Regions from separate parts of the Lacrimispora sphenoides JCM 1415 genome, predicted to be linked through region 2. Evidence: riboswitches for the same ligand, from Rfam matches in the RefSeq annotation. Region 2 holds a riboswitch; each other region holds the start of a gene.
The links. Region 2 has a riboswitch for thiamine pyrophosphate ahead of BMX69_RS00765 (thiamine-binding protein). Riboswitches for the same ligand answer to the same signal wherever they lie in the genome.
Positions count from the first base shown of each region.

Region 1: linked by a shared signal. The riboswitch ahead of thiC (phosphomethylpyrimidine synthase ThiC) and the one ahead of BMX69_RS00765 (thiamine-binding protein) in region 2 are both predicted to bind thiamine pyrophosphate.
Region 3: linked by a shared signal. The riboswitch ahead of thiT (energy-coupled thiamine transporter ThiT) and the one ahead of BMX69_RS00765 (thiamine-binding protein) in region 2 are both predicted to bind thiamine pyrophosphate.

Region 1 covers NZ_LT630003.1:3,540,597-3,547,166, reverse strand. Annotated here, with positions in the region: gene BMX69_RS16100 (PTS sugar transporter subunit IIC) at 1-462, shown strand, start outside; gene BMX69_RS16095 (PTS sugar transporter subunit IIA) at 494-808, shown strand; gene thiD (bifunctional hydroxymethylpyrimidine kinase/phosphomethylpyrimidine kinase) at 902-1,702, opposite strand; gene thiE (thiamine phosphate synthase) at 1,699-2,340, opposite strand; gene thiM (hydroxyethylthiazole kinase) at 2,327-3,214, opposite strand; gene thiW (energy coupling factor transporter S component ThiW) at 3,227-3,781, opposite strand; gene thiC (phosphomethylpyrimidine synthase ThiC) at 3,839-5,146, opposite strand; TPP riboswitch at 5,248-5,354, opposite strand; gene trpA (tryptophan synthase subunit alpha) at 5,406-6,179, opposite strand; gene trpB (tryptophan synthase subunit beta) at 6,172-6,570, opposite strand, start outside.
Region 2 covers NZ_LT630003.1:185,894-192,463, reverse strand. Annotated here, with positions in the region: gene BMX69_RS00790 (PTS transporter subunit EIIC) at 1-422, opposite strand, end outside; gene BMX69_RS00785 (MurR/RpiR family transcriptional regulator) at 607-1,377, shown strand; gene BMX69_RS00780 (ABC transporter ATP-binding protein) at 1,457-2,200, opposite strand; gene BMX69_RS00775 (ABC transporter substrate-binding protein) at 2,270-3,280, opposite strand; gene BMX69_RS00770 (ABC transporter permease) at 3,303-4,064, opposite strand; gene BMX69_RS00765 (thiamine-binding protein) at 4,033-4,329, opposite strand; TPP riboswitch at 4,393-4,505, opposite strand; gene BMX69_RS00760 (transcriptional repressor) at 4,678-5,169, opposite strand; gene BMX69_RS00755 (FeoB-associated Cys-rich membrane protein) at 5,209-5,346, opposite strand; gene feoB (ferrous iron transport protein B) at 5,405-6,570, opposite strand, start outside.
Region 3 covers NZ_LT630003.1:3,177,540-3,184,109, reverse strand. Annotated here, with positions in the region: gene BMX69_RS14395 (DUF1177 domain-containing protein) at 1-710, shown strand, start outside; gene BMX69_RS14390 (PucR family transcriptional regulator) at 714-2,345, opposite strand; gene BMX69_RS14385 (cyclodeaminase/cyclohydrolase family protein) at 2,509-3,138, shown strand; gene BMX69_RS14380 (bifunctional 5,10-methylenetetrahydrofolate dehydrogenase/5,10-methenyltetrahydrofolate cyclohydrolase) at 3,159-3,995, shown strand; gene thiT (energy-coupled thiamine transporter ThiT) at 4,057-4,728, opposite strand; TPP riboswitch at 4,755-4,853, opposite strand; gene BMX69_RS14370 (DMT family transporter) at 5,059-5,484, shown strand; gene BMX69_RS14365 (helix-hairpin-helix domain-containing protein) at 5,587-6,261, shown strand; gene BMX69_RS14360 (response regulator transcription factor) at 6,283-6,570, shown strand, end outside.

The DNA.
Region 1 (6,570 bases), 1.9 Mb from region 2:
GGACACATTGTTACCCAGCAGTTTCTGGATCAGTTTATGACGGTTACAGGGGCAGGGATTACCATTGGACTGGTAATCTATCTTACCTTTTTTGCCAAATCCAACCAGTGCAGGCAGGTGGGCAGGCTGGGAATCGGACCGGCATTCTTTAACATCAATGAGCCGGTGCTTTTTGGCACACCGGTGGTGTTAAACCCCATTATGGCGATCCCCTTCATGATCATGCCTGTTCTGTCCGGAACCATTCAGTATCTGGCAATTTATACAGGGCTTTGTCCCATGTATAAAGGGATTCTGGTGCCCTGGACCTGTCCTCCCATTATTTCAGGATTTTTGATCGGAGGCTGGAGGACGGCACTGCTTCAGGTGGGAATCCTGGCATTGTCATTCTTCGTGTACCTTCCATTTATCAGGGTTATCGACAAAATGTATGAGAAGCAGGAAAATCAGACCCAGGAATGATAATTACTGTACAGAGAGAAAAGGTGGAAAAATGCAGGAAATGGAACTTATTTGCTTTCAGCTGATCACTGCTGCCGGCGGAGCAAAATCAAACTATATCAAAGCAGTGCAAAAGGCAAAACAAGGAAACTATGAAGAAGCGGATCATCTGATCTTGGAAGGGGACGAAATGATGAAACAAGGCCATTTGCCTCATGCGGACTTAATTCAGAAAGAAGCGGCAGGAGAGGCAGTGTCTATGGGGCTTATTCTGACCCATGCAGAGGATCAGATGATGAGCGCTGAGATCTTTAAGGTCATGGCCGAAGAGATGATCGATCTTTACAGGAAACTGGAAAGCAAATAAAACGGGATTCTGCAATAGGAAATGAAAATACCGGTTATGGCGGGAGCATGTAATGCTTCCCGCCATAACCGGTAAAAAGCTTTTTGGGGATTATTAAGTTCTCCAACCGTGCCACAAAGGCCCTCGTCCTTTTCCCAGATTTAATCCGGCTTTTAATGCACCGGTTAGATAGGACTTTGCCATCCGGATGCTTTCTTCCAGCCCCATGCCTAAAGCCAGTCCGCAAGCAATGGCAGAAGACAGGGTACATCCGGTTCCATGGGTATTTGGATTGTCGATCCGTTCTCCTGGAAACCAGGTGACAGTTCCGTTGCAGCATAGAACATCATCGGCCCCCTGGGAATTATGGCCTCCTTTTAACAGGAACGATACCTGATAGATATGAAAGAGCTCCGCGGCGGCTTCTTCCATATCTTTTCTACTGTATATCTTGTGCCCTTTTGTAGATAAAAGTGCTTCTGCCTCCGGGATATTGGGGGTAACTAAAGTTGCTAAAGGAAACAGCTTGCTTGTTAAAGTCTTAACATCCTGTGGATTTAAAAGAGAATGTCCGCTGGTGGATACCATGACCGGGTCTACGACTACAGGAGAGCGGTTATATTTTTCCAGCTTTTCCGCAATGATTTCGATAGAACTGGAAGTCCCGGCCATGCCGATCTTTACTGCTTTTGGAGGAATGTCCGTAAATACGGCCTCCAGCTGGTTGGCAAGCATTTCCTGACTAACTGTTTCCGTCAGAAAAACCCCCGTAGTATTTTGAGCAACAAGGGCGGTGATAACGCTGGAGCCATAGACACCCAAAGCCGCAGCAGTCTTTAAATCCGCCTGTATTCCGGCGCCGCCGCTGGGATCGGTGCCTGCAATGGTGAGGAACGTAGGAAGAATCAGGCTCATGGGCTCACCACCTTTAAAAGCTGTTCTTTTAAGCGCTGGACGGCTGCGGTTATATCCTTTTGTCCGAAGATGCCGGAAACCACCGAAGCCCCGGCCACGCCTGTTCCTTTCAGGCTGGAAACATTTAAAACCGTAATTCCCCCGATGGCCGTTACAGGAATAGGAACGGAACGGCAGATCGCAGTCAGCTGCTCCAGGGTTAAGGGAACGGCATCTTTTTTTGTAGGGCTTGGGAAGATGGCTCCGGAGCCTATATAATCCGCCCCATCCATATATGCCTTTTTTGCCTGACTTACATTTTTAGCAGTAACGCCCAGAATGCGGTCCGGGCCGATTAGCCGGCGGACCTCCAAAGGAGATAAATCATCCTGTCCAACGTGTACGCCGTCTGCCCCGCACTTAAGGGCAATCTCCACATCATCGTTGATGATTAGCGGGATCCCATAATGCTTTGTAAGCTCACGGACAAGTAAGGCTTCTTCCAGGAAAGAACGTTTGTCCATAGACTTTTCTCGGAGCTGGAGTAGGGTCACTCCGGCACAAAGAGCTTCTTCAATCTGCTCTGTTAAGGTTTTTTCTCCTGTAAATGCCTGGTCTGTTACTGCATAGAGGAGAAGCATATCTCTATGAAACTTCAATATTTATTCCTCCTTTCAAGGTATCTTCATCCAAAAGGCTTACCTCATCGAGAAAGCAGCAGCGGAAGCTTCCGGTACCACTTAAGGTTTGTTCCGCTTTTTTTGCTGCCCGTTCCCCGCAGAGACCGGCAGCAGCCGTGGCAAGAGCGGCCGCCTCGAAAATGGCATGCTGGGATGGCGCGGGCCCTGTGGAGGCTATATAGGCGGCAATTATACCGTCCAGCATACAGCCGCTGCCCGTAATACGGGACATTTGGGGACAGCCATTTCTGATAAGCCAGGTTTCCTCCCCGTTTGAAGCGATATCAATGGCCCCTGTCATGACGGTCACAGACCCTGTTGCAGCACTTAGTGCCCTGGTTGCTACCGTAAGAGATTCCAGGGTATCCTCCCTGATCTCATCAGAAAAGGAAGCATCAACTCCCCGGGTGGGAGAAACAGAGTCGTTTCCGCTTCCTGCGTTCTTCCCGGTCAGTTCTTTTAACAGAATCCGAAGTTCCGATGCATTTCCCCTGATAACGGTAATCTTAACTTCTCTTAATAGGGAAAGAGCAGTTTCGGTCCGATATCGGGAAGCACCGATTCCCACCGGGTCAAAGATGACAGGGAGGCTACGCCGGTTTGCTTCCCGTCCGGCTTTTTCCATTGCCGCTTTTGTAGTCCCTCCCGGAGTCCCAATGTTCAAAAGAAGGCAGTCGGATAAGGCGGTTATTTCTGAAACCTCTTCCGGGTGGTCCGCCATAATGGGTGAGCCGCCGCAGGCTAATATGGTATTTGCCACGTCTCCGGCCGTAACATAATTGGTGATACAGTGGATGACGGGCCGTTTTTCCCTGACAAGTCCGGTCAGAGAATGGTTAATCTTTAGACTCATATCTGTTTCCCCCTATTCATTGATGAGCCGCTCAAAATAGGAAAAAAGACCAAGGCGGCGCAGCATTGCCAGTAAAATTGCAGCCAATAAGGTCCCTGCCAGAGTGCTCATAAGAAATGGAACTACAAAGAAGAAGACAGCTACCTCTTTTCCCATAAGGAAGATGGCTGCCGGATAGCAGAGCAGCCCTCCGATCAGCCCGGTTCCAACCACTTCTCCAAGATAAGCGGGCAAAAGCTTCCTGGTCTTTTGAAACAGATAGGCACCAAGAAACGCGCCGGCCATGCTTCCCGGAAAGGCAAGCAAGCTTCCGGTTCCCATGAGATTCCGTATGAAAGAAGTACAAAACGCCATGGAAACACCATAGACAGGCCCTAAGAATACCCCAGCCAGAACATTTGCCAGATGCTGCATCGGAAAGCATTTGGAAGCTCCAACCGGGATGGAAAAGCCGGAGAGCGCAACGGTTAGCGCTGTCAGCATTCCGCTGATCACCAGCTTTTTTACCCGTACTCTTGAATCGGCAGAAGAGTTGTTGCAAATTGTTGAAGATATTTGATCTTTCATGAAAGTTCCTCCTGTTTATGTAATTTTAACCTAACAAGTTGGGGCGCTGATTGCGTATTATTCATCAAAAATATCGACGATCTCTCCATCTAAAATCCGGTTCATATTCTTCATGGCGCAGAAATTGCCGCACATGGAGCAGGTGTCTTCTTTTTCCGGTTTTGACGCGGCCCGGTAGCGTCTGGCCTTTTCCGGGTCAATGGCAAGCTGGAACATGGTTTCCCAATCCAGCCGTTTCCTGGCATCGCTCATCTTATGATCCCATTCCTTAGCACCCTTAATGCCTTTTGCAATGTCAGCCGCATGAGCAGCAATCCGGGCTGCAATGATTCCTTCCTTCACATCTGATTCATCTGGCAGTCTCAAATGCTCCGCAGGAGTCACGTAGCAGAGAAACGCTGCTCCGGCAGCAGCTGCCACCGCTCCACCGATTGCTGCGGTAATATGGTCATATCCCGGTGCAATATCGGTGACAAGAGGTCCCAGAACATAAAAGGGTGCTCCTTTGCAGATCGTCTGCTGGATTTTCATATTGGCTGCAATCTGATCAAGGGGCATATGGCCGGGGCCTTCTATAATGATCTGTACATTCTTTTCCCAGGCCCTTCTTGTCAGCTCTCCAAGTGTCACCAGTTCCTCCACCTGGGAAATATCAGATGCATCCTCTATACAGCCCGGCCGGCAGGCATCTCCAAGGCTTAAGGTCACGTCATGTTTCTGACAGATTTCCAGTATGCGGTCATAATGCTCGTAAAAGGGATTCTCCTCTCCGGTCATTTCCATCCAGGCAAAGATAATAGACCCTCCTCTTGAAACAATGTTAGTCAGCCGCTTTGCTTCCTTGAATCTTCTGGCGGTCAGTTTGTTGATCCCAACGTGAATGGTCATGAAATCCACCCCGTCTTCCGCGTGCATTTCCACGATTTTTATCCATTCCCCGGCGGTGATTTCCCGAAGGGGTTTGTGATAATAAACCACAGCATCGTAAATAGGAACCGTACCAATCATAGCCGGACATTCTCCCGTCAGCTTCTTTCGGAATTTCCGGGTATCTCCAAAGGAACTTAAATCCATAATGGACTCTGCCCCCATGAGAACTGCGTCCTTTACTTTTTGAAGCTCCATGTCCAGATCATTCAAATCTCTTGATGTTCCAAGATTCACATTGATCTTTGTTCTCAGCATGGAGCCGATCCCGCTGGGTTTTAAGCAGCTGTGGTTCTTATTTGCCGGAATGGCGACTTTTCCTTCCGCTACCAGTTCCCGCAGCTTTTCTGGCTCCCATTGTTCGTGTTCAGCTACTGTCATCAGTTCCTTTGTCAGAATGCCTTTTCTTGCAGCATCCATTTGTGTGGTGTAATTCATGTTTGTTCCTCCTTTTTCTTGCGAAGGTAGGGATTGTAAGGGCTTTTCGGTAAAAAACAAGAAAAAGAGCCCATACCAACAGGTATAGGCTCGGAAATATGCAATCATCCCATATGAATCCCTACGTTGGCATTACCCAAATCAGGTTATAAAGGTCGAAGTTGATTACTTCCTCTCAGCCCGCCTACGAGCTCCCTCTTGTGGCACTAGTGTAGCATTCCCCCTCCGGCTTGTCAAGGGAAACATCCCTTACCAGCCCTCAGCCGGAAATGGAGGACTTCATTTCCCTTACGTAGTCGCAGACAGGCCCTACGCAGTCTTTTCCATATTTTGCGGCAATTTTTACAATGACGCTGCCCACAATGACGCCGTCCGCATGTTTGCTCATTTCCCTTGCCTGCTCCTTGGTGGAGATTCCAAAGCCGATGGCGCAGGGAATCTCTTTTACCTCCTTTACAAAGGAAATCATTTCGCCAATGTTGGTATTGATTTCCGATCTCACCCCGGTCACGCCCATGGAGGAAACGCAGTAGATAAATCCTTCCGATCCAGCTGCAATGGTCCGTATACGCTCCCTGGAAGTGGGGGCGATGAGGGAAATCAGTTCGACTCCGTATTTCTTGCAGTAGGGCAGCAATTCCTCCCTCTCTTCAAAAGGCATATCCGGCACGATCAGGGCATCAATGCCGCACTTAGCCGCATTTTTTAAAAACCGTTCGCTTCCATACACAAAAACCGGATTAATATAAGTCATAAAAGCCAGAGGAACATCGGTTTTTTGGCGTATCCGTTTTACGGATTTGAAAAGCTTATCCGTGGTAGTTCCTGACGCCAAAGCCCGCATATCGGCTTCCTGGATCACGATCCCCTCTGCGATTGGGTCAGAAAATGGGATTCCAAGCTCGATCAAATCCGCTCCGGCCTCGGCCATGGCAGGAACCAGCTCTTCGGTGGTGGCAAGGTCGGGATCTCCTGCCGTAATAAATGGGATGAATGCCTTTCCTCTGGAAAATACTTCGCTTATTCTACTCATAGATTTCAACCCCCTTGTAGCGGGCAATGGCTGCCACATCCTTGTCGCCCCGCCCTGATAGATTAATGACAATGACCTCATCGTTTCCCATGGAAGGAGCGATCTTTCTGGCATAGGCTACGGCATGGGCACTTTCTATTGCCGGAATGATCCCTTCCTGACGGGATAAGTATTCAAAGGCTTCCAAGGCCTCCTGATCCGTAATGGAGACGTAGCTGGCTCTTCCTGAGTCATGAAGGGCCGCATGCTCCGGCCCGATGCCAGGATAATCAAGTCCTGCGGAAATGGAGAAAACAGGGGCGATCTGGCCGTACTCATCCTGGCAGAAATAGGACTTCATGCCATGGAAGATTCCAAGAGAGCCGGTGGAAATCGTGGCCGCGTGCTTTCC
Region 2 (6,570 bases):
AGCATGGTCTCATACTTCGCATTTACAATGGTTGCATCCACCTGTGACATCCCCTGCTCCATAAGCTTGCTGATGCTGGTGGATTCAGCGGTAATACCTTTCAGTCCCAGAATGTAATTTAACGTGTAATGGAATACAAGGAAGCCCAGGACAGCGGAAAATGCCGCGGTCGGTTTTTCATCCTTTGCCATGCCTATAGCGATAGACATACAGAAAAACAAAGGCAGGTTTCCGAATACCAGTCCAGCCAGCTTTCGGATAAAGCCAATAAAATTCTGGACGTAAACAAGATTTGCAAAAGTTTCCCCTACAATTGCGCTGTTTTGCATTGCTGCCGCAAGACCGCTGAATATACCGGCGACTGCTATGGTAGAAATGGGCAGAAGCAGCGATTTTCCAAATTTTTGCCAAAACTCTTTCATTTAAGATCCTCCATCTCCTTAAAGTTATGATTTCAATACCGGTATGAAATTATAACTTTATAATAATGGATTGATTTTAATTTACAAGTGTTTGGAAGTATATTATTATTTATATACAAAAGGTATCAATAAACACAAAATGTGTAATATTTCACATCAAGAATAGGGCTCCGGAGGGTGAAAGATGAATTTTTTTGACCAGCTGTCAAACAGGGGAATAAAGCTGAATCCTACAGAAGAAAGAATTGTCAATTATTTACTGGAACATTACGGTATATTGCAAGATTTAAAGATCGCAAAGGTGGCGGAAGAGTTATATCTGTCGCCAAACTCCATTGTTAGACTTTGTAAAAAACTGGGCTATCACGGGTTCAGTGAGTTGAAATACCAGATCATACATGAACGGAGACAGTATGGAATAGAGGCCGCTGAGCAGCAGACCACTGTTATGGACAGCTTAAAACAGACACTGGCCATTAATTCACGGCAGAACATTGAGAAAACGGCAAGGCTGATTTATGAAAGCCGCCAGGTGATATTTTTTGCACTGGGCCTTTCCAGGATCGTAGCTTTGGATCTGGCAAAAAAACTTGAGCATCTGAATAAGATCATTATTGTCCCTGATGACCGTGATAACTGTATCTTGTATGCCAATAACCTGGCACCAGGACAGATCGCTTTTTTCATCAGTTATTCTGGAAGTACCGATATCATATGCAAGCTTTCCTACATTGCCCAGACCAGGGGAGTTCCTATCGTTACCCTTACAGGAATGAGTCAGAACCCGATTTCCGGCAGCAGTGTGGTTAGCCTGTATGCCTATTTTAGAAAAATGAATTACAGAGATGCCGATATTACATCAAGAATTGGTTTTTATCTGGTGACGGAATTGATTCTGGAAGAATATATGAAGCTTTTTCGTTTGGAACAGCAGTCAGAGGATGAAATTAATTAAGAAATCGTGCTTAAAACAGATATTCTCAATAAGGTTTTAATTTTAAAAAAACAGCGGGCTTTAAAAAAGCCCGCTGCAATCATATCCCTTCCAAATGCTTTAAAATCTCCCTCTTATATTCCAGAAATTCCTTTGAAATATTAAAATCCTTATCTCGCGGTTTTGGTTCCTTTATGATGATTTCCTTTGTAATCCTGCCGGGAGATCCGGTCAGCATACAGATGCGGTCTGATAAAAGAATGGCTTCGTCAATATCATGGGTGATAAAAAGGGTGGAAAGATGAATGTCATCCATTACCTTCAAATACCATTCATGCACCCCCCGCTTGGTCATCATGTCAAGAGCGGAAAAAGGTTCATCAAGAAGAGCGATGCGGTTGGAGAACAGATACGTCCTTAAAAGAGCTGCCCTCTGCCTCATACCGCCGGATAACTGGGAAGGGTACTGTTTCTCCGTCCCTTCCAGCCCAAACTGTTTAAAATATTCTCCTGCCTTTTTTCTGGCCTCTGTTTTCTTCATGCCCTTAATTAAAAGGGGTAGGGCCACATTGTCCACGATGGTGCGGTATGGCAGCAAAAGATCCTTTTGCAGCATATAACTGACAGACCCCGGCTTTCCGGTAATTTCTTCTTCATTCAGATATACATGTCCCTCATCCGGCAGAGAAAGGCCTGCAATGATATGAAACAGTGTAGTCTTTCCTCCTCCGCTGACTCCAAGAAGAGATACCAGCTCCCCTTCCTTAAGCTCTAAGGATACGCCTTTTAAGACCGTCTTTTCATCAAAGGATTTTGTAATGCCTTCCACCTTTAAGTGAGTCATGGTTTCCTCCTTTATGTTTGCAGGCTTTCCTGCCTCCGGCGAATGCTGCAAAGATCAAATCCTCTTAACTTACTGAGGCAGATAATCATTTGAAAACCCGGCATTTTCTGGAATCTCAGGATCGGAAAGGCCATTCTCATTCAGCCAGCCATAAAACCTGTTCCACCGTTCCGGATCTATAGATCCCCACGCTTTCCCATCTGCCTGATATTTATCCGCCAGGTATTTCTGACTTTCCATTACCAGCTTTTCATCAAGCTCCGGCGCCGCCTTAAGTAAGATACGGGCTGCCTCCTCCGGGTCTTTTCCTGCCTCCTCATATCCTTTGCTCACAGCCCTTAAAAAGGCTCTGGCTGTCTCAGGCTCCTGCTTTAAGAAATCATTTCCCGCAATAATGACCGGCGTGTAATAATCAAACACTGGGTTCAAATCTGCAAATGCAAAATAATCCGTATCAAGACCTTCCACTTCCATTTTGACACCAGCCCATGCATAAAAGATCCAGATGGCATCTACTGATTTTGATTTTAATGCGGAAACCTCATCCGTAACAGTACTGGGAATCAGCTGCACTTTTGAAAAGTCTCCTCCACCTTCTTCTACCACGTCTTTTACCATGGCCTTTTCCACCGGAATATCCCAGGTGGCATATTTCTTTCCTTCCATTCCCTTTGGAGATGCCATCCCCTCGCCTTTTCTGGAAATAATACCGGAGGTGTTATGCTGGATGACCGCTGCTACTGCCGTTATGGGAAGGGCATTTTCCCCTGCAAGAGCCGGTGCCATGGAGTCCTGAAAGGACATTCCGAACTGGGCTTTTCCTGAGGCTACCAGAACTGCCGCCCCATCCTCAGGAGGCTGAACGATTTCTACCTCAAGCCCTTCGGCTTTGAAATATCCCTTTTCCTCAGCCACATAAAGTCCGGTATGATTGGTATTGGGAGTCCAGTCCAGGACAAATGTCACTTTTTTTAAATCCGATGAATTCGTATTTGCTGCCTGTTTCCCGGTTCCCCCGCAGGCAGTGAGAATTGCGGCAGCCGCTGCCGCCATTAAGATTACCAAACCTGATTTTTTCATATATTCCTCCAATTGTATCATATCACTGATTATCCCATGGCATGCATTTCTTAGAAAGCACGTCCACCCCTTTCATAAGAAGTAGGCTGATGGCCGATATGAGAAAAATGACCGCAAACATCTTATCAAAGGCAAAGGATTTTTTCACCCGGGTCATGTATACCCCCAGTCCGCCAAAGCCTCCCAGCCATTCGGAGATGACCGCTCCGACCACGGCATAGGAAACCGAGATGCGAAGACTTGCAAAAAACTGTCCCATAGCTCCGGGAAGCTTAATATAACGAAATATTTTTACTCTTCCGGCTCCCATGGATTTTAAAAGATTCACCGCATCCGGATTCACTGATTTAAAACCGGAAAGCATGCCCACGGTAATGGGAAAGAAGGTAGTTAAGACAATGAGGATCACCTTAGGAGCCATTCCGTAGCCAAACCACAATACCAGTAGAGGGGCAATGGCAACCGTGGGAACGGTCTGTGTCAGAACGATCAGCGGATAAAAAGCCCGGTAAAGTCCTTCAAAATGATCCATGATCACAGCGATCACAAAACCGGTTGCCACCCCCAGGAAAAGCCCGGTAAACGCCTCGGCAAGGGTGATTCCCGCATTGACTGCCAGTACCGGGAATTCCTTGGCGAATGCCCTTCCGACACTGACGGGCGAAGGGAGCAGAAAGCGGTCCACAAGACCGAATGAACTGATCCCCTGCCACAATACCAGAAGCCCAATAACCGCAGAGCTGGACCAAAGCTTACTTGTGATGCTTTGTGACTTTCTTTTCAATGGTAAGTACCTCCCCTTCCGGCCGGTAGGTGACTTTGATATAAGCGGCAACAGAGGGAGCACCTGCTCTTATGGCAATGTGCTGGCATTCCTTAACAATGTCCATCAGTTCATCATAATCCCCTTCAATGGCGGTTTCAAAAGGCCCCACATAATAGTTCAGTCCTGTGCTCTTAATATAATCGATCACCTGGTCAACAATACGGATCAGTTCCTCATCATTCTTTGCCTCAGGCAATGTCTGGATCGCTACGCTTGCATTCATGTCTTCTCTCTCCTTTTATCATTAATAGAAATCAAAAACCCGCCCGGATATCCGGGCGGGTGAACAGGCTTAGCCTGAAAGCTTCCTACGCTGGCATTATCCAGATCAGGTTACAGGGTTTAAAGCAATGCTGCCTTATCTCAGCCGGATTTTCTCCAGCACCCCTTTTAATTTTCATTGCAAGTATACAACGGTACGGTCAGAAAGTCAAGTAACCCCAATGCTTTAATGCCAGGGCCCCGATCACCGGATCGTACATTATTCGTGCATAACTTAAATTCTGATCCTCTATTCATAGGTTTCTAAACCTGTTCCTTTAGTTGGTTATCGTCAACTTCATATCAGATATCAGATGCAGTCAGCGTTTTCACAATCACAAGGTCTGACAATGATGGAGGATATTTTCTGACCGTCCAGGTATCCGCAGGCGGCAAGGCCGGCCTGAACCACTGAGTTCCAGTTCTTTGCAGAAAGCTGATAGGTGGTCTCATCGTCTAAAACTACTGTACATGCCTCCTCCATGGGGCAGGTTTCCGAATAAACCACCTTATACATGTTCTTTCGGCTGATGGCTCCGATCTCCTCCAGGATATTGACCATCCGGTAGACGGTCGCAGCGCCGATTGTCTCATCAACGCCTGATGCCTTATAATAAATCTCCTTGCAGCTGGAGCATTCATGCTCCAATATGATATCTAACAGCGTACTGCGCTGCTTTGTGATTCTGCAGCCCTTTTCCTTCAGCTTTTCTATGATCAGCTCTTTCTGCATTCTGGTCCTGTGATAGCTTCTGGAATCAGGCGTTTTTCTTTTTTCATTGATGTTCGTTAATTTCTCCATTTGCGCGCCTCCGCTTAATTCTTCCAGCTGCCGCCGTTCTTAATGGCAATGGCCTCCGCAGTGTTTACAATCTCCGCCGCACTGAATGGATTTTCCGTTCTTTTTGTCATTGACCATGCTTCTTACTGCCAATGACACCAGCCCGGCAACAACGATAAAAACAACCAGTGTTCCCATAAAGTACCTCCTTATAGTTCGAGCCTGCAGATTAGGTGCAGGCTCTCATGGGGCAAGCCTATTTCGCTCCTGCCACTTTGTTTAAATGAATGTTTGATACCTTTTGTTCTTTTGACGGCCTTACCAGCAGGTAAATAAATCCTGCGATCAGGGCAAAGGCAACGATAGTAAAGATTCCAAAAGTTCCTGTGTAAATCAGGGACCCGATCTGGAAAACGCACAGGGATACGACATAAGCCAGAAGTGACTGATATCCGACAGCAAACCAGAACCATCTGATATTGTTCATCTCTCTTTTGATGGCTCCCATAGCAGCAAAGCACGGGGCACAAAGTAGATTGAATATCAGGAAGGAATATGCTGCCAAAGGAGTCATGCTGCTTGCAAGCGTTCCCCAGATTTCAGATCCGTCTTCTGCAACTTCCGCAAAACCGAACAGGATACCGAACGTGCCTACTACGTTTTCTTTTGCAATCAGTCCGGTAATGGCTGCAACCGCAGATTTCCAGTCACCCCAGCCAAGAGGTGCGAAGATCCAGCTAATTGTTCCTCCAACTGCCGCAAGAATGCTGTGATCAAGTTCCAAAGCGTCTAACATCCTGAACTGGCCGTCAACCCAGCCAAAGAAGGAAGTAAACCAAACAAAGATGGTTGCTAAAAGAATGATGGTACCTGCTTTTTTAATAAAGGACCAGCCGCGTTCCCACATACTTCTTAAAATATTTCCAACGGTAGGCATATGGTAAGCCGGAAGTTCCATAACAAAAGGCGCCGGATCTCCTGCAAACATTTTTGTCTTCTTTAAAATAATTCCTGAGCAAACGATGGCTGCTATTCCTACAAAGTAAGCACTTGGAGCCACCCAGGCTGCTCCGCCAAACAATGCACCTGCAATCAAAGCGATGATGGGAAGCTTTGCTCCGCAGGGAATAAAGGTAGTTGTCATGATCGTCATCTTACGGTCACGGTCATTTTCAATGGTACGGGAAGCCATAATTCCAGGCACGCCGCAGCCGCTTCCGATTAACATCGGGATAAAAGACTTGCCGGAAAGACCAAACCGGCGGAAAATACGGTCCATGATGAAAGCAACTCTCGCCATGTAGCCGCAGGCCTCCAAAAACGCCAGGAAGATGAAGAGTACCAGCATCTGAGGCACGAAACCAAGAACAGCGCCGACACCGGCTATAATTCCGTCAAGAATCAGTCCCTGCAGCCAATCTG
Region 3 (6,570 bases), 2.3 Mb from region 2:
AGAGAATTGGTTTTGTCTCTGACGGGGATGGGGCCCTTATCGCCTTATCCTTAGCGGCGAAACTGCTGGACATGCAGAACAAGGGGGACTATCTGGATGGCGATGTTTTTATATCCACCCATATCTGCCCGGATGCGCCCACCAGAGAGCACAAGCCGGTTCCGTTTATGGATTCCCCGGTGAATATGGCGCAGGTGAATCAGGAAGAGGTAACAGTGGAGCTGGATGCCATTTTATCCGTAGATACCACAAAGGGAAACAGGATCATCAACAACAGAGGCTTTGCCGTTTCTCCTACTGTAAAGGAAGGATACATATTGCGGGTTTCCGAGAGCATTTTGGATCTGATGCAGACAACAACAGGAAAACTGCCTTATGTATACGCCCTTTCCCAGCAGGATATCACGCCTTATGGAAACGGACTGTATCACTTAAACAGCATTCTTCAGCCAGCAACCGCCACAAAAGCACCCGTGATCGGAGTTGCCATAACAACGGAGGCGCCGGTCGCAGGATGCGCAACCGGTGCAACCCATATCACGGATTGTGAAGAGGCGGCAAGGTTCATGCTGGAGGTTGCTAAGGCTTACGGCAGGGGAGAATGCAGTTTCTATGATGAAATGGAGTTTGAGAGGATCCAGTATTTGTATGGAACCATGGGACATTTTCAAACCCTGGGAACGGGAAACGAATGTGACGACGACGCTTAGGATTTAAGTGTTTTTTAACAGCTCCCAGGCGCAGATTCCCAAATACAGACGGAAGATGTCCTCAATGGCAGTGATATCGCTGCACAGAAGCTTTTTGATGGTGGATAGCCGGGCGGTCAGGGTATTCCTGTGGATGAAAAGCTTCTGAGCGGTTTCAGTTAAATTCATAGAGTTTTCCAAATATGCCTTAAGGGTCACAAGAAGCTCGCTTTTATTCTCGGAATCATAGATAGCAAGGCTGCTGACGGTATCTTCATATATTTTTTCTCTTTCATAAGTGGTCAGCTGGTTTAGAAGATGAAAAGCAAATTGCCTGGTATAAGAATGAATGTGGGTGGTTTGGCGGTCGGAGGTCTGCAGGTGCAATGTCTGCAGGCTTTCTTCATATGCCTTTGCGACGGAAGTGCAGGTAGTATGGCAGCGGCTGATCCCAAGTCTGAAAAAGGTTTGATAATCCTTTAAATAATCCGACAGCTGCAGGGCAGCCTGGTTGGACAGTGAGACCGCCTCCACATTAGGTTTTTGTTTCGGATACAGGAGAAAAATAACAATACGGTTTTCGTTGTGGCATAAGAAGTATTTATGGCCCAAATGGATCAGTCCCTGGTTTGCGGCATTGTAGAGGCTGCGGAAAAGCTTGCTTTCTTTTGACTGGCATTCCAGGGTGATGCATACCTTTTTTAAGTCGTTTGGAAAGGAATAGGCATCGCAGATCACCCGTATTTCCTCAATGGATTTATTTTTAATGTCCGAAAGCATATAGAAAAAAGAATCATAGTAATTTTCCTGGGAAAAGGCTCTGTTTTGAATCTGAATGGAGGTAAGTTCCAGCGCGAGTACGGAGAATATCTGCTTAAGGACTTCCATGATGGTGGTGTCGATCTCTTTTTTGGTGATATCAATACATAAGTAATGCTTGTTGTCGGGAAGCAGAAAGGTATGAAAGGTAAGGAGTGTGTCATTGCAGTAAAAGTTACGTTTTCTGACGAGCTCTTTTGGTGTTTTCTCCGGCAGGGAATGGAACGGCTGGATCTGCAATTTGTGAATTCTGGAAAAATCCCCGTATTCTTTGGGCGGAATGCGGTAATAGATGGGGAAATCAGTAGTTGTGGTTATCATTGTCATGGAATTGGTATAATTAGATATCCGCTCAAGCATTTTCATGATTCCTTCTCTGTTAAAAAAGGATTCATGAAATTTTTCCGCCTCGCTGAGGATGAATTGCTGCCTTAAAATTTTCTGCTCAATAAGATTTTCGTTTATTATATTTATAATGTTTGTATAACCATGATAAAAAGGCACCGAAACAAGCGCAAGTCCATACTTGGCGGCCTCTTCGATCATGGAGTCGGGAATCCTGTCAAAAAAACGTTTCACTTTAATGCAGAATGCGGTACAGTCAATGGCATGGAGGTCCGCAATTATTTTTTTCTGGATTTCAAAATCATTATAAAAAATGTAACCCGTTGTAAGAACGATTTCATTCTTTTTTATCCACTTTACACCGTCAGGATTATCAAGCACGCTGATGCCGGTGATGGTTTTATGAAGAGCTTCATCTTCTCCAATGAATTCCAGATTATCTATGGGGGTTTCATATATAAACCATCCAAGGGTCAAGGGAGGATATTTCATTTCATGCTCCTTTTCATTCAAAAACAAAGATTAACCAGGGACTTAATTATTTTTGACAATCTTAGCATTGACTGTTTCACTTGACAAGTTAAACTTGTTTTTTTATAGAAAGCCTTATATAATAATGGAAAATAAAATGCGGTTGGAAAGGCGGATCAATATTATGATACAGGACTTTACAATTCACACATTCCTTGAAAAACTATCCTCAAAAAGCCCAACGCCGGGCGGTGGCGGAGCAGCAGGTCTTGGCGGTGCCATGGGAGCGGCTTTGGGAGAGATGGTGGTAAACTTAACTCTTGGCAAGAAGCGGTATGCCGATGTAGAAGAAGAAATGCAGTCAATCCTTGAAAAGCTGGAAGTTTTAAAAAGCGAATTTTTAAGGCTTGCGGATGAAGACGAAGTTGTATTTGTTCCTTTGGCGGCTGCATACGGCCTTCCCTCCGGCACGGAGGAAGAAAAACTCCATAAGGCGGAAATCTTAGAAACCCACCTTCTTGCAGCCACTCTGGTTCCTCTCATGGTCATGGAGCGTTCCATGGAAACTCTTGATATCATGGAGTTCCTGGCAGAAAAGGGAAGTCGTCTGGCTGTCAGTGACGTAGGCGTGGGAGTTCAGTTTATCCGTTCCGCACTGCTGGGAGCCAAGATGAATGTTTCCATCAATACAAAGTCCATGAAGGATCGGGAAAAGGCCGGACAGCTTCAGGTTCAGGCGGATCACCTGGCAGAAGAAGGAATCAGAAAGGCAGATGCCATCTATGTGAAGGTGGAAGCTGCGTTAAAGGCATAATAAGGAGGAGGAAAACAGACGTGATAACCTTAAAGGGTGCAGCCGTATCTGCAAAAATAAAGGAACAGGTAGAAACGCTTTTGATTGATTTAAAGGGAAAAACGCCAAAGCTTGCCATTGTGCGGGTAGGAGAACGGCCGGATGACTTATCCTACGAGCGGGGAGCTTTAAAGAAGATGGAAAGCTTCGGCCTTATAGGGGAAAGCTTTGCATTTCCCCAGGACATCACTGATGAAGCATTTAAAGAAGAATTCGCAAAGATCAATGAGAACCCGGACATCGATGGCATCCTTCTCCTTCGTCCCCTGCCAAAGCAGATAAAGGAAAAGGATATTGAGCATATGATTGACCCGGGAAAAGATTTGGATGGCATATCACCAGAAAATATCGCCAGGGTATTTGCCGGGGACGATACCGGATTTGCACCCTGTACGGCGGAAGCGGTGGTGGAAGTCCTAAAAGCCAATGATATTGCCCTGACAGGAAAAAGAGTAGCCATCGTGGGCAGAAGTATGGTAGTTGGCCGCCCCTTATCCATGCTGATGCTGAAAGAGAACGCTACGGTTACCATCTGCCACACCCGTACGGAAGATTTAAAGGAAACCTGTAAAAATGCTCAGATCCTTGTGGCTGCTGCCGGACGTGCAAGGATGGTGGATGCATCTTTTGTAGGTACGGATGCCATAGTGGTTGATGTGGGAATCAATGTGGACGAAGACGGAAAGCTCTGCGGAGATGTGGATTTTGATTCTTTAGAAGGAACTGCCTCCATGGCAACTCCTGTACCAGGAGGTGTAGGAGCGGTGACAACGGCTGTGCTGGCCAGGCATCTGGTGTTGGCTGCCCTTAAAAAATAAAACTCTTTTTTATTGAAAAAATAAAACAGAGGCGCTGCAGAAAAAGCAGTGCCTCTGTTTTTTATCCGTTTAATGCCTGCCGCTTCACCTGTCCGATAGCTCCCAGTACTGGTGGGAAATACAGGATTAATACGGTTAACACCAACTCTGGCAGGATATAAGTGGCATTATAACCCAGAGTATAAACCAATGGGGGTATGCCCTCCGGTGTATAGGATGCAAAGAATATATAACCGGAGATAACATGGAATAAGTACCGACCTGTAACTCCCACAATATATCCGGCTACAAGGCCGTGCTTTTTATTACTGAACAGACCGGAAAGCCCCAAAGCACCGAATGCCAAGGGATAGTCAAGAAGAACCTGGATCGGAGCGAATATATAGGGGTTCGTGATAAACTGTAAAATTCCGTAGGCTACACCGGTCGTGATCCCGGCCTTTACACCGTAAACATAACCGATGAGGCAGATGAACATCATGGAAAACAGAGTGACGGAGCCGCCAAAAGGAAGGGAGGCTACTTTGATAAAGGAAGTTACCGTTGCAAGCGCCATTGCGCCTGCGCAGTAAACCAGCTGGCGGGTCTGCAGCTTTTGAGATTTAGAAGACGATCTGCCAAGAAGATGCAGGGCAAAAAAGATTGCAGCAAATAGAACGATCACCAGCAAGTATCCTGCCGGCTTTAATAAATACTCTTCACTTTCTGCAGAGTAAGTTAGAAAAAATGACATAAAAAATCCTCCTTTGTGTGCGCAGGAGGGGACTACTATTGCTTCCTTACGCCGGCATTATCCGGTTCAAGTAGTGAGGGTTTGGTTTCTACCAATCTCAGCCAATGGCTCCCCTAGCGTGTGTAATTTATACAATTTTGCTGTGAGTATAGCGCAAATACACAGGCTTGTCAAGCCTTATCAAGTCATGTTTTTGCATGTCTGATCCATAACCAAATTGTAAATTCAGTATAAAAATGCAAATTAAGCACAACCTAGTAAAAGCAGTAAAGTTGAAATAAGATCCGCTTGATTTATTATTAACAAATTGGAGATACGGAGGTTGTTTTAATGACAGGCTTTATTATTGCTCTTATATCCGGAGCGCTTATGAGCATACAGGGAGTTTTTAATACGGGAGTGACAAAGCAGACCAGCATGTGGGTTTCTACAGGCTGGGTACAACTGACTGCATTTTTGACCTGCCTCATTCTGTGGTATTTTTCCGGAAGGGAGAACATTACCGGTCTATTTGACGTACAGCCAAAGTACTTATTGATTGGCGGCGTTTTGGGTGCATTCATTACCTATACCGTAGTAAGGAGTATGGGAACCCTGGGGCCGGCCAAAGCGGCTCTGATTATTGTAATTTCCCAGTTCATTGTTGCCTACGCCATCGAGTTGTTTGGCTTGTTCGGTGTTGAAAAGGTAGGATTTGAATGGAAGAAGCTGATCGGCGCGGTTGTTGCCATTATCGGAATCATGATATTTAATTAATTTGGAAATAGTGCTTGTATTTACTTATTTCTTTAGGTAGAATAGTAACATAGGCTGAAGATGGTATCCTTTTTTGGAGATTTTTGTAAGAGGAGGGATATCATGGATTACAAGAAAGTTAAAATCATCCTTATCGCCCTGTGTGTCTTAGGGGCGGGTGTATGTTACGGCTTGAGCAGAAGCCAGGAGGTTCGCAGGCCAGGGATTTCTCTGTCAGAGGAATCGGCTTTATCTTCCGGGGAAACGGTTACCGGAATTGGAGCAGGTGATGGCCCGGCGGCTTTAACGGCAGAAGAGACCAGCTTAGGAAGTGCAGGAGAGGAATCAGCCCTGCCTTTCTATATACATATCTGCGGAGAAGTTGTTTCTCCCGGTGTTTATGAGCTTAAAGAAGGAAGCCGGGTTTTTCAGGCAATCGAGAAAGCAGGCGGAGTCACAAACCAGGCTGCGGCAGAATATTTAAATATGGCGGAGCAGGTCAAGGACGGCATGAAGATCGTGGTCCCTGGCAAGGAAGAGGTGGAAGCGGCAAAGGCCAGGGGAGAGATATCCTTACAGGCAGAGGCTTCATCTAACGTACAAAAAAACAAGGTAAATTTAAATACAGCCACCAAAGAGGAACTGATGACCCTTCGGGGAATCGGAGAAGCCAAGGCAGCTGATATCCTTAAGTATCGGGATAGCCACGGCGGATTTCAAAAGATCGAGGATATCATGAAGATATCCGGCATCAAAGATGCGGCGTTTCAAAAAATAAAAGATGATATAACGGTTTGAAATAGAGGATAGAGGTGTAGTATGGCAAGCGTTTTAGTAGTTGATGATGAAAAACTCATCGTAAAAGGAATGAGATTCAGTCTGGAACAGGACGGTATGGAAGTGGACTGTGCCTATGACGGAGAGGAAGCCATTAATCTGGCAAAACAGAAAGAGTATGATGTGGTCCTGTTGGATGTCATGCTTCCCAAATATGACGGATATGAAGTGTGTCAGGCCATCCGGGAATTTTCCGAGATGCCCATTATCATGCTGACGGCAAAGGGCAATGATATGGATAAGATCCTGGGTCTGGAATACGGTGCCGAC